3 regions of the Actinokineospora cianjurensis genome follow, and region 2 is predicted to be linked to each of the others. Evidence: riboswitches for the same ligand, from Rfam matches in the RefSeq annotation. Region 2 holds a riboswitch; each other region holds the start of a gene.
The links. Region 2 has a riboswitch for S-adenosylmethionine ahead of CLV68_RS00115 (methionine ABC transporter ATP-binding protein). Riboswitches for the same ligand answer to the same signal wherever they lie in the genome.
Positions count from the first base shown of each region.

Region 1: another riboswitch for S-adenosylmethionine. It lies ahead of CLV68_RS13845 (aminotransferase class V-fold PLP-dependent enzyme); the one in region 2 lies ahead of CLV68_RS00115 (methionine ABC transporter ATP-binding protein).
Region 3: another riboswitch for S-adenosylmethionine. It lies ahead of thrC (threonine synthase); the one in region 2 lies ahead of CLV68_RS00115 (methionine ABC transporter ATP-binding protein).

Region 1 covers NZ_RCDD01000001.1:3,094,273-3,097,541, forward strand. The annotation lists gene CLV68_RS13835 (DUF167 domain-containing protein) at 1-193, shown strand, start outside; gene CLV68_RS13840 (potassium/proton antiporter) at 279-1,760, shown strand; SAM riboswitch class IV at 1,816-1,931, shown strand; gene CLV68_RS13845 (aminotransferase class V-fold PLP-dependent enzyme) at 1,971-3,269, shown strand, end outside.
Region 2 covers NZ_RCDD01000001.1:26,136-29,404, reverse strand. The annotation lists gene rsmA (16S rRNA (adenine(1518)-N(6)/adenine(1519)-N(6))-dimethyltransferase RsmA) at 1-804, shown strand, start outside; SAM riboswitch class I at 913-1,002, shown strand; gene CLV68_RS00115 (methionine ABC transporter ATP-binding protein) at 1,200-2,207, shown strand; gene CLV68_RS00110 (4-(cytidine 5'-diphospho)-2-C-methyl-D-erythritol kinase) at 2,704-3,269, opposite strand, start outside.
Region 3 covers NZ_RCDD01000004.1:125,582-128,850, forward strand. The annotation lists gene thrC (threonine synthase) at 485-1,744, opposite strand; SAM riboswitch class I at 1,756-1,887, opposite strand; gene holA (DNA polymerase III subunit delta) at 2,019-2,996, shown strand; gene CLV68_RS23185 (acyl-CoA thioesterase) at 3,169-3,269, opposite strand, start outside.

The sequences.
Region 1 (3,269 bases), 3.1 Mb from region 2:
GGTCGCCGCGGCCGCGGTGGAGGGTAAGGCGAACGAGGCGGTGCGGCGGGCGCTCGCCGACGCGTTCGGGGTGCGGTCGCGGGACGTGGTGATCGTGGCGGGGGAGCGCGGCCGGGACAAGGTCGTGGAGATCGACCCGGCGCCACCGGACGCGCCCCGGGTGCTCGCACGGCTGCTCGGCGCCGGTTCGTGATCATCGCCTCACCTTCGGGTGGGTGCGCGACCGCGGCGGGGGGCAAGGGACAATGCTCGCGATACGGACGGGATCTGGAGGTGGCGTGCAGGAGCTGACCTTCGCGTTGGGGATCGGTGCGGCTGTTCTGCTGGTCGCGGTGTTCGCGGTACGCGCATCGGTCCGACTCGGGTTGCCGTCGCTCTTGCTCTACCTGGGGCTCGGGCTGGTCATCGGCGAGGCGGGGCTGGGGATCGAGTTCTCCAACGCCGAGCTGACCCAGTCCCTCGGGCTCGCGGCGCTGGTGCTCATCCTCGCCGAGGGCGGGCTCACCACGCGCTGGAGCGAGGTCAAGAGCGCGCTGCTGCCCGGGATCCTGCTGTCCACACTGGCCGTGGTGATCACCATCCTGGTCACCGGCGCTGGGTTGCACTGGCTGCTCGGGTTCGACTGGCGGCTCGCGTTGTTGTGGGGCGCGGTGCTGGCCTCGACCGACGCCGCCGCGGTGTTCAGCGTGCTGCGCCGGTTGTCGGTGTCGCGCAAGCTGGTCGGGTCGCTGGAGCTGGAGAGCGGCATCAACGACGCCCCCAGCTACATCGCCGTCGTTGTTCTTACCTCGTCCGACGAAGTCGACTGGTTTCTCTCCCTCACCGCTGCCTACGAACTCGGTGTGGGTGCTGCGATCGGCTTGGTGCTCGGCTGGGTCGGGTCGCACGCACTGCGCCGGGCGGCCCTACCGTCGACCGGTCTCTACCCGCTGGCCACAGTCGCCGTGTGTGTGTTGGCGTTCGCTGGTGGACAGAGCCTGCACGCTTCCGGACTGCTGGCCACATACCTGGCCGCTCTAGTCCTGGGCAACGCACGATTGCCCCACCGCTCCGACACCATCTCCTTCGCCGAAGGACTGGGCTGGCTCGCGCAGATCGGCCTGTTCGTCCTCTTGGGACTTTTCGCCTCCCCGTCCAGGCTGCTCGACGCCGTCGTGCCGGGGTTGGTCGCGGGCGCGGTGATCACGCTGATAGCCAGACCGCTGTCGGTGGTCATCTCGATGCTGCCGTTCCGGATGCCCTGGCGCGAACAGGTCTTCCTGTCCTGGGCGGGCCTGCGCGGCGCGGTGCCGATCGTGCTCGCCATGATCCCGTTGTCGCAGGGCGTTCCCGGCGCGCAGCGGCTGGTCGACGCGGTGTTCGTCCTGGTCATCGTGCTCACCCTGGTGCAGGGCAGCACGCTGGGCCGCCTGGCCAGGCTGCTCGGCCTCGACGGCGGGGCGCGCCCCAAGGAGGTCGAGGTCGACGCCGCCACCCTCGACGAACTCGACGCCGAACTCCTCCAGCTCACCATCCCCACCGGGTCCAAACTGCACGGCGTCTACCTCTCCGAGTTGCGCCTCCCCGAGGGGGCGACCGTCAGCCTCGTGGCCAGGGACGGCGCCGGGTTCACGCCGGTCCCCACGACGCGCCTGCAGGAGGGCGACCAGATCCTCATCGTGGCGACCCAGCAGGCCAAGGCCGCGACCGAGCGGCGCATCCGCGCGGTCGACCGGGCGGGCCGCTACGCGCGGTGGCGGGGGGAGACCGGCGAGGGGTGATCCGGGCCTCACCCCCTCGAGTGGGCGGCCGAGCGTCCGATAGAGTGCTCGACAAGGTAATGAGCGCCAGCGTCAAACCCCGGTTTGCTGGCCGGCAACCCTCCTCCGCGGTGGGGTGCCCCGGGTGAATACCTGGTCCTCCCGCGCTGTGCGGGCGGACAAGCGCGGACCCGCCGATCACCGCTCCGGGTCCCGGACCTGGAGGTCGGCATGACGCTTGCTGTTCCCACCGCCCGAGCCGAGCAGGCTCCCCTCGCGCCCACCGTGCCCACGGTCGCCGGTGCGCGCCTCGACGTCCCGCTGGTCGACGGCACGCAGGTGTCTTACGCCAACCTGGACCACGCCGCCAGCGCACCGTGTCTCGACACCGTCCGCGACGCGGTCGACGAGCTGCTGCCCTGGTACGCGAGCGTGCACCGCGGCGCCGGGTTCGCCTCCCAGGTCAGCACCAAGGTCTACGAGCGGGCGCGCCGCGTGCTGCGCCGGTTCGTCGGCGCCGACGCCTCCGACACGGTGGTGTTCACCCGCAACACCACCGACAGCCTGAACCTGCTGGCCAAGGCCCTGCCCAGGGCGACGTCGGTCGTGCTGTTCGACACCGAGCACCACGCGGCGCTGCTGCCGTGGCGCGGCCCGAACGTGCACCGCGTGCAGACCCCGGCCAACGCCGGTGACGCCGTGCTCGCGCTCGACGAGGCTCTGCGCGCCACCCCGGTCGGTCCGCGGCTGGTAGTGCTGACCGCCGCCTCTAACGTCACCGGCGAGGTCTGGCCGATCAAGGCGCTCAGCGAGGTCGCCCGCCGCCACGGTGCCCGGGTAGCGCTAGACGCCGCCCAGCTCGCACCGCACCGTCCTGTCGACATCCGCGCGCTCGACGTCGACTACGTGGCGTTGTCCGGCCACAAGCTCTACGCCCCGTTCGGCACCGGCGCGCTCATCGGCCGCGCCGACTGGCTCAAGGCCGCCGAGCCGTACCTGGTCGGCGGCGGCGCCACCGCCCAGGTCGTCGACTGGGGCGACCGGCTCGGCGTCGCGTGGTCCGCGGTCCCCGAGCGGCACGAGGCTGGCTCGCCCAACGTCGTCGGCGCGCACGCCCTCGCGGTCGCCTGCGACACCCTGGCCGAGAACTGGGACGCGGTGGTCGACCACGAGCGCGCGCTGCTGCGCAGGCTGCGCGTCGGCCTGGCCTCGGTCCCCGGCCTGCGGTCGCTGAGCCTGTTCGGCGACGACCACGACCGGGTCGGCGTCGTCAGCTTCACCGTCGACGGCATCGAGTCCGGCCTGGTCGCGGCCGTGCTGTCGGCCGAGCACGGCATCGGCGTGCGCGACGGCGCGTTCTGCGCGCACATCGCCACCCGCAGGCTGCTCGGCCGGGCCGGGGCGCAGGAGGAGCGCGCCGTCCGGGTCAGCATCGGCCTGGGCACCAGGGCCGAGCACGTCGACCGGGTGATCGCCGCGCTGCGCTCGCTGGTGGCCGACGGACCGGCCGTCGAGTACGCCGTCGTGGAC
Region 2 (3,269 bases):
CTCGGGGTGCGGCCGACCAAGAAGCTCGGCCAGAACTTCGTGCACGACCCCAACACCGTCCGGCGCATCGCCACCACCGCGCGGCTCACGCCCGACGACGTCGTCCTCGAGGTCGGCCCGGGACTCGGCTCGCTGACGCTGGCGCTGCTGCCCGAGTGCGCCTCGGTCGTGGCCGTCGAGATCGATCCAGTGCTCGCCGCGCGTCTACCCGGGACGGTCGCCGAACGCGCGCCCGGGTTTGCCGGTCGACTCAGCGTTGTGCTCGGCGACGCCATGCGGGTCACCCGCGCCGAACTCGGCGCCGAGCCGACCGCGCTCGTGGCCAACCTGCCCTACAACGTCGCGGTGCCGGTCGTGCTGCACCTGCTCGCCGAGCTGCCGAGCCTGCGCACCGTGCTGGTGATGGTGCAGGCGGAGGTCGCCGACCGGATGGCGGCCGGGCCGGGCGGCAAGGTCTACGGGGTGCCCAGCGTCAAGATCGCGTGGTACGCCGAGTCGCGTCGCGTCGCGACGGTGCCGCGGGCGGTCTTCTGGCCAGTACCCAATGTGGACTCCGCGTTGGTGTTTCTCACCCGGCGGCCAAGTCCCGCGGGCGTCGACCGCGCCGCGGTGTTCGCCGTCGTCGACGCCGCGTTCGCCCAACGGCGCAAGACGCTGCGCGCGGCACTGTCCGATTGGGCCGGTTCACCCGCGCGGGCCGAGGCGGTGCTCACCTCAGCGGGGGTCGACCCGACCCTGAGGGGCGAGCAGTTGTCGGTAGGGGACTTCGTCCGGATAGCCCAGGCGTTCACTCCGGTGCAGTAGCGCGAACCCGCCACCGTTACTCCCCCGGTGTGATGTATCGAACCCGGGACCTCAACTTGACCTCACACGCTTGCTTTTGGCGGTCCCGGTCGGGTCTACTCTTGGGGCATTCCATCCCGAGCGGCCGAGAGACCTGGCTCCAAGACGCCGCAGCAACCACCCACCGCGGGCAGGTGCTACCGCCAGGAGCGATGGAGGAGTGAGAACGGATGCAGATCCTCACCACACGCCGGGTCATCGACCAGTGCAGGCGTTCTGTGACGGCATGTCGACCGATGTGCGTAGCCCGCTGATCTTCGCGTAGCACCACGTCTTTCGCAGCACCCCCCTCCCGGAACCGGACTGTCCTCTGTGGACTTCTGGTCTGCCGTCGCGCCCGCTTGGAGTTAAGCACCGTGATCACCGTCGAGAACCTCAGCAAGTCCTTCTGGGGCAACACCGGCCCCGTCGTCGCCATCGATGACGTCACCCTGGATGTGCCCACCGGCACCATCACCGGGGTGGTGGGCCCTTCCGGTTCCGGCAAGTCCACCCTCGCCCGCCTCGTCGCGCTGCAGGAACGCCCCGACAGCGGCGTCATCCGCGTCGACGGCTTCAACACCGCCGCCCTCGACCCGCGCAGACTCCGGGCCGCCCGCAGGCGCATCGGCGTCATCACCCAGGGCGACCTGCTGCCGCAGCGCACCGCCGCGGGCAACATCGCGCTACCGCTGGAGCAGGCCGGGATCGATGGCCCGCAGCGCCGCGAGAAGGTCGGCAAGCTGCTCGACCTGATCGGCCTCACCGACAAGGCCGCCCGCTACCCCGACACCCTCACCGACGGGCAGCGCGCCCGCGTCGAGGTCGCCCGCGCCCTCGTCGGTGACCCCGGGTTGCTGCTCGCCGACGACCCGACCCGCTCGCTCGACTCCGACGCCGCCGCCGGTGTGCTGACGGTCCTCGACCGGGCGCGCGCCGAGTTGGGCGCCACGGTCCTGGTCGTGACCAGCGACTCGGCCGTCGTCCGGCGGATCGCGGACGACGTCGCGCTGCTCGACGGCGGCAAGATCACCGAGAGCGGCAGCCTGCTGTCGCTGGTGCAGGACGCGAACAGCCAGGTCGCGCAGACGCTGCTGCCGTCGATCGACGTCCCGAAGGGCGCCACCGCCGGGTACGACCGGGTCGCCGAGGTCGTCCTCATCGGCTTCGCCGCCGTCGGCGCACTCCTGCCGGAGGCCACCGCCCGCTTCGGCGCCACCATCTCCGTCATCGGCGGCGGCCTCACCCGCATCGGCGAGACCCCGGTGGCCCGCTTCCTCCTCGGCGTCACCGGCGCCTGGTCCGACCAATCCCTCACCTGGATCGCCGAGCGCGGCGGTGTCGTCCGCCCGCAGGTCGGCCTCGCCCGCACGGTTGCCGCCTGAGTGTTTTCTTTGATCGCCCGGCTCACTTCGGTGGGCCGGGCGATTCCTTTGCGCTGCGCTGGTCTTCGTTTCTCGCGTACCGCTGTGTGCGGCTTCTATTCCGCACTCGTCCCGACAGGCAACCGTGACCGCGCACCTCTAGTGTGCGTCAATCCTCTTACACAGTCAGCTGTGACTGCGCCTCTAACGCGCGCCAGTCTCCTTGCCCCACAACAACTTCTCCCCCGAACGCACCTCTATGCCCGCCCCAGCCGCTTCGCGCGCACGCGGTCCCGACCCTGCCCAGCCCCCACCCACACCGGGGGGCGTCCCAGTGCCAGTCTATCGGCACCCACCGACAGAAGATCTTGAAACAGGGCGCCGAAGATCCAGATGTGGATAACTTCTGTCGCTGGGACGGGTGAATCGGGTTCACTCGGCTGGAAGGCTTTCGCAGGCCGCGGGCGTCAATGGCCGGGAAAGCGGTGCCGCGGCGGGCAAGTCGTTCGAAACTGGTCTAGGCGTGGGCTTCCGGGGGGACGGGGCGTTCCTCGGTCGGGGTGATGCGGGCGCCGGGGACGGGGCCGTGCGCTACGCGGACGGTGCGGCAGACGCCCGCGCCGGAGAGTTCGGCGGCGACGCGGAGGGCGGCTTCGGCGTCCTCGCAGAGGAAGGCGCAGGTGGGGCCGGAGCCGGAGACGGTCCCCGCCAGGGCGCCCGCGGTGACACCGGCGCGGAGGGTGCGGCGCAGGCCGGGGCGCAGCGAGACCGAGGCGGCCTGCAGGTCGTTGCCGAGGAGCAGGGCGAGCTTGCGCGGGTCGCCGGTGGCGAGGGCCTCGAGGACGGGTTCGACATCGCCGATGCGGGGTGGGTCGCCGTCGGCGCGGAGGCGGTCCAGCTCGCCGTAGACCTTGGGGGTCGACAGGCCGCGGCGGTCGAACGCGAGGACCCAGTGGTAGGTGTGCCTGGTCAGCACCGGCACGAGCCGCTCGCCCCGACCGGTGCCCAGCGCGGTACCCCCGTGCAGCACGAACGGGACGTCGCTGCCCAGCCGCGCGGCGACCTTCGCCAGCTCGTCGCGGC
Region 3 (3,269 bases), on a different contig from region 2:
CGCGTGTGCCACCAACTCCGCGTGTGCCACCGACGCCAGCGCAAGGCCGTGCATGGCACCAGAAGGTGTGGCGCCACTGCGTGTGCCGCCAGTGAGCACGGCGTTCCAGTGAGCACGGCGTCCAGTGGGTGCGGTGTTCCAGTGGGTGGGGGAGTGCCCAGTCGGTGTGCCGCGTTCCCTTCGGTGCGGCGGCGTGGTGGAGCATCACCGGGTGCCGGGTGCCGGGTGCGGGCGCCCCACCGTGGGCAGCCTGGTGCCGCGAGCATCGCGGCGTCGCTGAGCACGGCATCGCTGAACACGCCGTGGGCACGGCTTTGGTGGCGTGCGACGTGGAGGTGATGGCGGCGCGGTGGGTGCGGGGTGTGGCTTGATGCCGCGCGGTGGTGGGGCGAGTGCGGATTCCGTGGGTGAGGCGAGTGCGTCACCTCACCCACGGAAACCGCTGGCGTCTGCGACAGAGGCAGGCCGGGGTGGAAAAGACCGGTCAGCCGCGGTTGAGGACCTCGTGGACGGCGGCGGCGGTCGGGGGGATGGTGGCGCGCGGGCCGATGTGGTCCTGGACGGCGTCGAGGGTCTTGAGGCCGTCGCCGGTGATGAGCAGGACGGTGTCGGCGTCGGGGTCGAGTTGGCCGGTCTCGATGAGCTTCTTCGCGGTGGCGACGGTGACGCCGCCCGCGGTCTCGGCGAAGATGCCCTCGGTGCGGGCCAGCAGGCGGATGCCCTCGACCACCTCGGCGTCGGTGACGTCCTCGACGGCGCCGCCGGTGCGGCGGACCGAGTCGAGCACGTACGGGCCGTCGGCGGGGGCGCCGATGGCCAGCGAGCGGGCGATGGTGTCCGGCTTGACCGGCCGGATCACGTCCGCGCCCGCCTTGAACGCCGCCGACACCGGGGAGCAGCCGGTGGCCTGCGCGCCGAAGATCCGGTACGGGGTCGGGTCGACCAGGCCCAGCTCACCGAGCTCGCGGAACGCCTTGTCCACCTTGGTCAGCTGCGAACCGGACGCCACCGGGATCACGACCTGGCCGGGCAGGCGCCAACCGAGCTGCTCGGCGACCTCGTAGCCCAGCGTCTTGGAGCCCTCGGCGTAGTACGGGCGGACGTTGACGTTCACGAACGCCCAGTCCTCGTGCTCGCCCGCGAGCTCGGTGGCCAGCCGGTTGACGTCGTCGTAGTTGCCGTCGACGGCGATCAGCGCGCCGTCGTAGACCGCGGTGGTCAGGATCTTCGCGCGCTCCAGCGACGACGGGATCAGCACCACCGAGTCCCAGCCCGCGCGGGCGGCGGCCGCGGCGACGGCGTTGGCGAGGTTGCCGGTGGACGGGCAGGCCAGGACGCTGAAGCCCAGCGTGCGGGCCGCGGCGAGGGCGACGGCGACCACGCGGTCCTTGAACGAGTGCGTCGGGTTGCCGGTGTCGTCCTTGACCCACAGCGACTTGACGCCGAGCGCGGCGGCGAGCCGGTCGGCCTTGACCAGGCGGGTCATGCCGGGGTCGGTGTTCGGGAAGCGCTCCACGTCGGCGGGGACGGGCAGCAGGCCCTTGTAGCGCCAGATCGACTTGGGGCCCGCCTCGATGTCGGCCCTGGTCACGGTGCCGAAGTCGTAGGCGACCTCGAGCGGGCCGAAGCACTCGGCGCAGGCGAACTCGGCGGCGAGGGGGATCTGGTGGCCGCACTCACGACAGGACAGGGCCCGGGCGGGGCCGAGGTCGAGGGTGCTGGTCTGGACGTCGACAGAGGTCATCGCGAGGTGTCTCCTCATCTATCCCGCGGCTGCGGGTCGGAATTGGCACCGTGGTCGTCCGCCTCCTCGCGATGAGGAAGTGACGCGTACGCCGGTTGCCGGGGCTTCATCGGGCCGTTTCCCTCTGCCCCTCTGGATGAGCGGTATTCAGTTGTCGCCCGGGCTGACCGGTGCGTGACGGCAACGGTACGGCACCGCCCGGCACCTCGGCCAGCCCGTACACCGTGGCGTGCCCCGGCGGGTCCGGTCGGCGGGGCGTGGCAGGATCGCGGGCGTGAACTCGCCCTCGGTCCTCCCGCCACCGCTGCAACTGGTGCTGGGAGAAGAGGAACTGCTCATCGAACGCGCCGTCCGGGCCATCCTCGAGACCGCGCGGCTGGCCGACGCCTCGGCCGACCTGACCAGGCTCAAGGTGGCTGATCTCACAGGCCCGGAGCTGGTGGAGATGGTCAGCCCGTCGCTGTTCGCCGAGGGCAGGGTGATCGTCCTCGACGCCGTGCACGAGGCCACCCAGGACATCGCCGCACTGGTGATCAACTACACCAAGTCGCCTGCCGACGGGATCGTGCTCGCCGTGGTCCACAACGGCGGCGGGCGCAAGGCGGGCAAGGACATCGTCGCCGCGATGAAGAAGTCCGGCGCCGTCGTCACCGAGTGCGCCAAGATCACCAAGGCCGCCGAGCGCGAGGCGTTCGTGCGCAACGAGATCCGCCGCGCCGGGGGCAAGACCGACCCGAGGGCGGTCGCCGCGCTGATCGACTCCGTCGGTTCCGACCTGCGCGAGCTGGCTGCGGCCGCGGCTCAATTGGTGGCCGACGCGGCGGGGGACGTCAGCGAGGAGGCCGTGCGCCGGTACCACCGGGGGCGGGCCGACGTGAGCGGCTTCGCCGTCGCGGAGAAAGCCGTCACCGGGGACGTCGCGGGCGCCATGGAGGCCCTGCGCTGGGCGATGCAGCTGGGGGTGCCGCACGTGCTGGTCGCCGACGCGCTCGCCGACGCCGTCCGCACCGTGGCCAGGGTGGCGGGCGCGGGCCGGGCCGACCCGTTCAAGCTCGCCGGTGAACTCGGCATGCCCGCCTGGAAGGTCAAGAAGGCGCTCGCCCAGTCCCGCGGCTGGAAACCGGCCGGACTCGCCGCCGCCATGCGCGCCGTAGCCGACGTCAACGCCGACGTGAAGGGCGTCGCCGCCGACGCGGGCTACGCCCTCGAACGCGCCGTCCTCCGCCTCGCCGAAGCCCACCGCCAAGACTGACCACCGTCCACAACGGACCTCGACCCTCACTCTGTCCGCAGTGGACAGCCCAAATAGGGCATGCCCTGTTCCGAGCACCCCCCGAAGATCCAGGGTATGGGGGGCGTGGTGGCGGGTGGAAGCGTGCGGTGGCGGGCTGTGGACGGTGTGGGGGGTTGTGGACAGGCTGCGGTCAGAGCTTGGGGGCTCGGCTGGCGAGGATCTCGTCGCGGCGGGATAGGCGGTGTTGGCGGCGGATCTCGGCTTCGCGCAGGCGGCGGTCGTCTTCCTCGG